2 regions of the Pseudomonas sp. NY11955 genome follow, and region 1 is predicted to be linked to the other one. Evidence: riboswitches for the same ligand, from Rfam matches in the RefSeq annotation. Region 1 holds a riboswitch; the other holds the start of a gene.
What was found. A riboswitch is a leader RNA that binds a small molecule or an ion and turns the genes downstream of it on or off. The one in region 1 is predicted to bind cobalamin.
Positions count from the first base shown of each region.

Region 2: linked by a shared signal. The riboswitch ahead of ACNFBR_RS09445 (ABC transporter substrate-binding protein) and the one ahead of ACNFBR_RS14415 (CbtB domain-containing protein) in region 1 are both predicted to bind cobalamin.

Region 1 is NZ_JBLUPS010000006.1:343,066-346,267, reverse strand. Features, by position in the region: gene ACNFBR_RS14420 (LLM class flavin-dependent oxidoreductase) at 1-792, shown strand, start outside; cobalamin riboswitch at 860-1,084, shown strand; gene ACNFBR_RS14415 (CbtB domain-containing protein) at 1,178-1,366, shown strand; gene ACNFBR_RS14410 (CbtA family protein) at 1,376-2,062, shown strand; gene ACNFBR_RS14405 (cobalamin biosynthesis protein) at 2,062-2,448, shown strand; gene cobM (precorrin-4 C(11)-methyltransferase) at 2,483-3,202, shown strand, end outside.
Region 2 is NZ_JBLUPS010000004.1:181,833-185,034, reverse strand. Features, by position in the region: gene ACNFBR_RS09450 (FecCD family ABC transporter permease) at 1-854, opposite strand, end outside; gene ACNFBR_RS09445 (ABC transporter substrate-binding protein) at 854-1,864, opposite strand; cobalamin riboswitch at 1,975-2,173, opposite strand; gene ACNFBR_RS09440 (DUF1624 domain-containing protein) at 2,202-3,202, opposite strand, start outside.

The sequences.
Region 1 (3,202 bases):
AATGTCATCACCGGCGGCGACAGCGGCGACCTGCAGCGCGATGGCGACTTCCTCGACAAGGATGCCCGCTATGCCCGTACCGACGAATACCTGCAGGTCCTGCGCGACACCTGGACGCGCCATGAACCGTTCGACCACCAGGGCACGCACTACCGCGTCGAAGACAATCTGACCCTGGTCAAGCCCGTGCAGCACCTGCCGATCTACTTCTCCGGCGCCTCTGACGCGGCGGTCGAAGTGGCCGCCAAGCACGCCGATGTCTACATGATGTGGGGCGAACCGCTGGAGCAGGTAGGCGAGCGCATCACCAAGGTGCGCAAGGCCGCCGCCCGCTACGGGCGCGAAAAGCATATTCGCTTCAGCCTGTCGTTGCGGCCGATTCTGGGGGCTACCGAGGCCGAGGCCTGGGCCCGTGCCGAGCGCATCCTGGCCGATGCCCAGGCGCGCATCGGCATCCATCAGGGCAATCGCCGCGAGAAGAACTTCGGCAAGAGCAACGCCGGCTCCGAACGCCTGGTGCAGCTGGCCAGCCAGCGCAAGGTGCACGACACCCGGCTGTGGACCGAGATTGCCGCGCTAGGCGGTGGTGCAGGTAACTCCACCTCGCTGGTGGGCACTGCGGACCAGGTGGCCGAGGCGGCGCTGGCGTACTACGAACTGGGGGTAACCACCTTCCTGTTCCGCGGCTTTGACCAGCTACGTGATGCGGTGGAGTACGGGCAGGACCTGATCCCGCGGATTCGTGCGCTGGTTGAACGGCACGAGGCTGGGCGCAACGCGCGCACGGCCTAGCGCTCTACTCGCTGCACTGCCCTCCCAGGTCAAGTGCGGCATTGACGCCAAGCCCGCCCCATGCTCTTCTTATGCCTCGCGTTCAGGTGCCCCTCACGGGGTGAAACGGGAAACCGGTGCGTCGCAGGCCCTCCAACAGGGCCGGACAATGCCGGTGCTGCCCCCGCAACGGTAAGCGAGTGAAGCGTCTGTACCACTGTGCCTGGTAACTGCGGCATGGGAAGGTGACGTGTTCCAGGAGCCCTGCTCTTCCTCGCAAGCCCGGAGACCGGCCTGGCGTTCATGAACACCCCGCGGTGGGCGGGCGCTGTTGCATTCCCCTGGGCCACCTCGCCCGGGGCTGCCGCGCTCGCCCGTTGCCCACAAAAAAGCAGAGGAACGCGTCATGCCCATCACCAGCGCCAAACAACACAGCCTTGCCACCCCCGTTACCCTCAGCCAGCGCCTGGTCATCGCCGTCGGCGCCAGCCTGCTGGGCCTGTGCCTGGTGTACTTTGCCGGCTTCTCGCACATCGAGGCCGTGCACAACGCCGCCCACGACACCCGCCACAGCGCCGCCTTCCCCTGCCACTGAGTACCCCTGATGATCACGCGCATCGCCCGTACCGCGGGCTTCAGCGGGCTGCTTGCGGCCCTGTTGCTGACCCTGCTGCAAAGCTTTTGGGTCGCTCCGCTGATTCTTGAAGCGGAAACCTACGAGTCCTCGGCCCCCGCCGCACATCACGAGCATGGTGGCGAAGTGGCCGCCCATGAGCACAGTGCCGAAGCCTGGTCGCCGGAAGACGGCTGGCAGCGGGTGCTGTCCACCACCGGTGGCAACCTGGTGGTCGCGGTCGGCTTCGCCCTGATCCTGGCCGCCCTGTACAGCCTGCGCGAGCCGAAGCGCGCCGGCACGGGTGCACTGTGGGGGCTCGCCGGCTTCGCCGTGTTCTGCCTGGCCCCAACCCTTGGCCTGCCACCAGAGCTGCCAGGCACTGCGGCTGCCGACCTGGGTCAACGTCAAACCTGGTGGATTGGCACCGCCAGCGCCACTGCGCTGGGCCTGGCGTTGTTGGTGTTCGCCCGCCACTGGCTGCTGAAGGTGCTTGGCGCGGCACTGCTGGTGATTCCCCATGTGATCGGCGCACCGCAACCCGAGGTGCACGAAAGCCTGGCCCCTGAAGCGCTGGAAACCCAGTTCAAAGTAGCCTCCTGGCTCACCAACGCCGCCTTCTGGCTGGCCTTGGGCCTGCTCAGCGCATGGCTGTTCCGCCGTTCCAGCCAGGCCTGATGCCGGGCTTCTACGCCGGCTTTGGCTGCCGCCGAGGTTGCTCGGCGGACACCCTGCAAAACTTGCTGAGCCAGGCCCTGGACACCCAGGGCCTGGCATTGGCAGATCTGCGCGGCATTGCCAGCATCAGCCTGAAGGCCGACGAACCCGGTTTGCTGCAGTTGGCCGAACGCCTCGGTTTACCCTTGGTGCTGTACCATAGCGCGCAACTGCAACCATACGAACCCATGCTCAGCCACCGTTCCGCCGCAGCCCATGCCCACAGCGGCTGCTGGGGTGTAGCCGAGAGCGCGGCGTTGGCCTTGGCCAGCCAGCAGCTTGGCAGGGCCCGATTGCTGCTGGCCCGCCAGGTTCTGGGCCAGGCGACACTCGCCCTGGCCTGCTGAGCGCTTCACCCCCAAATTCTTGCAAGGACTATCCATGACCGTCTACTTCATCGGCGCCGGCCCCGGCGACCCGGACCTGATCACGGTCAAGGGCCAACGGCTGATTCGCCAATGCCCGGTGATCATTTATGCCGGCTCGCTGGTGCCCGCAGCCGTGCTCGAAGGTCACCAGGCCGAGACCGTGATCAACAGCGCCGAACTGCATCTGGAACAGATTGTCGCGGCCATGCAACGCGCGCACGAGCAAGGCCTGGACGTAGCCCGGGTGCATAGCGGCGACCCTAGCCTGTACGGTGCCATCGGCGAGCAGATCCGCCACCTGCAGGCGCTGGGTATCGATTACCAGATCATCCCTGGAGTCACCGCCACGGCAGCCAGCGCTGCCCTGCTTGGCTGCGAACTGACCTTGCCGGACGTGGCGCAGACGGTGATCCTTACCCGCTATGGCGACAGCTCGCCAATGCCGCCTGGCGAACAACTGAGCGATCTGGCGCGCCATGGCAGTACCCTGGCGATTCACCTGGGGGTCAAACACCTGTCGCGGATTGTCGATGAACTGCTGCCGCACTACGGCGCGCTCTGCCCGGTAGCGGTTGTGCATCGCGCCACCTGGCCAGACCAGGACTGGGTGCGCGGCAATCTCGGCGATATTGTTGAACGCGTGGCAACCAAGGACTTCCGGCGCACGGCCCTGATACTGGTAGGGCATGTGCTGGGCGATGCGCCGTTCGCCGAATCGGCCTTGTACCGTGCC
Region 2 (3,202 bases), on a different contig from region 1:
AAGCGGCTGTGCCCGGGACCGAGCAGCAAACGCAGAGCGTGAGGTATCACCAGCCCGACAAAACCGATGGCGCCGACAATCGACACCATCACCGCCGTGACCAGCGCCGCACAGCTGATCAGCAGCAACTGGGTGCGCCGCACCGGGATGCCCAGCGAGGCTGCCGAATCGGCACCGAAGGTGAAGGCATCCAGTGCGCGGCGATGCCATAGGCACACCAGCAAGCCGAACAGCGCCACCGGCACAGCCAGCCACACCGAAGGCCAGCGCACGCCACTGAGGTTGCCCAGCAGCCAGAACAAGATGCCACGCGCCTGCTCGGCAGTGGCCGACTTGGTGATCAGGAAAGCGGTCAGGGCATTGAACAGCTGCGAGCCGGCGATACCGGCAAGGATCACCTGGGCGTTGTTGTTGCTGGGGCCGGCCGCGCGGGCCAGTACCAGCACCAGGGCAAATGCCGCCCCGGCGCCGATGAACGCCCCGGCGGACATGCTCAGCGCCAGGCTACCCAGGCCCAGCAGGCCGACCAGTACCGCGCCGGTCGAGGCACCGGCAGACAGCCCCAGCAGGTATGGCTCGGCCAGCGGGTTGCGCAACAGCGCCTGGAGTATCACGCCGCAGGTGGCCAGCCCGGCGCCGCAAGCGGCCGCGACCAGGGTGCGGGTCAGGCGGTAGTTCCAGACGATACCGGCGTCGATCGGGTCGACCGGGTAGCCGGCCTGCCACAGGTGGTTGGCCAGCACCTGACCGACCACGCTGGGCGACAGGTTGGTTTCACCGATGGCGATACCGGCCAGCAGGGCGGCCAACAAGGCTGCCAGGGCAACCGCGATGCAGGGTAACAGGCGCATCATCACTGGGCTGCTTTACCGCTGGCAAACGCTGCGGACAGCGTCTGCACGCCGCGGAACAGGCGGATGCCGGCCTGCATGGCGTCGGCGTCGAGAATGATGATGTGGTCGTGCTTCACCGCGTCCATGTTGCGGGTTACCGGGTCGCTGCGCAGGAATTCGAGTTTTTTCTGGTAGTCGTCGGCGGGGAAGCGGCGGCGGTCCATGCGCGCGATGATCAGCCAGGTCGGGTTGGCTTTGGCCAGGGTTTCCCAACCTACGGTTGGCCATTCTTCGCTGGACTCGACCACGTTGCGCACACCGAGGGTGCGCAACATGAAGTCGGCGACGCCTTGGCGGCCGGCCACATAGGGGGCGATGTCGAGGTCGGCGCTGGAAAACCAGAACAGCGCAGAGGTTGTCGACAGGTCCTTGCCGGCCAGTTGCGCCTTGGCACTGTCCAGTCGGCCCTTCAGCTCGGCGTTCAGGGCCGCGCCGCGCGCCTGTACGTCGAAGATCTCAGCCAGCTGGCTGACACTTTTGTAGATGCTGTTCACCTGGAAGGCCTGCAGGCGTGTGCCGTCGGCACCGACCAGGTTGTCCTTGCCTTCACAGTCCGAGGGCAGCAGGTAGGTGGGGATATTCAGCTCGTCGAACTGTTCGCGGGTGCCGACCACGCCCTGGGCGCCGACCGTCCATTCGAGCTGCACCGCCACCAGCTGCGGGCGCTTGCCGACCACTGCCTCGAAGCTGGGTTCGTTGTCGGCCAGGCGCGGCACCTTGGCATTCACCGCCTGGTACTCGGGCAGCACGTTGTTGAACCACAGCGAGGTGCCCGCCAGCTTGTCGCCCAGGCCCAATGCATAAAGCATCTCGGTCCCAGCCTGGCCGATGGTGACGGCGCGCTGCGGTGCCTGGGCGAAGGTCTGCGGCTTGCCGCAGTTGTCGACCGTGAGCGGGTAGTGGGTGGCGGCGGCCTGAGCCAGGCCGGTGAGGCCTAGGCCGGCGAGCAGGGTGGCGAAACGGGGCAGCATGCTGGGCGATCTCCTATCGGACAGTTCGGGTGAGGAACGCGCGGACAGGCATCGCCGAGCCCCTGCTGGTGGCTGAGGCAACACTGATGGCCAATCCCGGACACCCCGCCGGTTGGTGTATGTAGGCCGGCAGGTCTCCTGACTGGTGCGTCACGGCCTGGCTCCGGCCTTCCCGGGTGTTAGGCCCAGTGGCATCGATGGAGCAGGCTCGGCACCTACAGTTGCGGGGGCAGTTCCGTTTGGCCCGTGTTGGCGGGCCTGGGATTCCCTATTAGTTCCGTGGTGGAAACCGGCGGCCCGCATGGTAGACCATCGCGCCGCCGGGTGAAAACGCTTTTCAGAAGTACTTCAGCCAGCGGATGTCGCGGCGCCGCTGCTTTAGCTTGGCGAACCCGCGCACCGGTCGGTACAGCGCAACCGCCAGCAGCACTGCAACCACCCATACCGCTGCAATGCCGTCGAAGCCAAAGTAGTCGCCATGGTTGAGACCCAGCAGCGCTACACAGGCCAGGTACAGCAGCTTCAACACATACAGGTGCAGCAGGTAGAAGAACATGGGGGCTGCACCGAACACCGCCAGGGCACTGATCCAGCGCGGCTGGGAAGCACGCTCGAAGGCCCGCAGCAACAGCAGGCCGCAGCCCAGGGTCAGGGCCAGGAACAGCAGCGACGGTGGGTATTTGGTGATGTTGAAGAAGCTCATCAGGGTTTGCGTGAAGGTAGGGTAGCCGCTCCATGGCGCCTCCCCGTAGCCGTTGAACATGCGCAACACCACAAAACCCAGCAGTGCGAGCAACCCGGCCAGCAGCAGGCGTTGCTGGCGTTGCCCGGCAGCGCTGCCGCGAGCGAACCAGGGGCCCAGGCCGTAGCCCAGGGCGATGACGCCGATCCATGGCAGCACCGGGTACGACGTGCGCAGGCGCAGGTTGTCGGAAAACGCCAGCCAGCCACGGTCATGCAGAATCGCCCAAGGCACATGCAGCGCAGATTCCACACCAAAGTGCAGGCCGTCGAGCAAGTTGTGCCCGGCGACGATGAGGGCGCCCAGGGCGAGCAGCGCGGCGCGTGGCAGCCACACCAGCAGCGACAGGGCAATCATGCTGACACCGATGGCCCAGATCACCTGCAGGTAGATCACGCTGGGCGGCAACTGGAAGGTCCAGGCGAAGTTGACCAGGGTGAACTCCAGCGCCACCAGGAACAACCCGCGCTTGAACAGGAACGCCGAGACGTCGCCTCGGCCCTGATGCTTCTCGCCGTACAGCCAGGCCGACAGGCCGGTCAGCAGGACGAACACTGGCGCGCAAAGGTGGGCGAGGGTGCGGCTGACGAACAGCG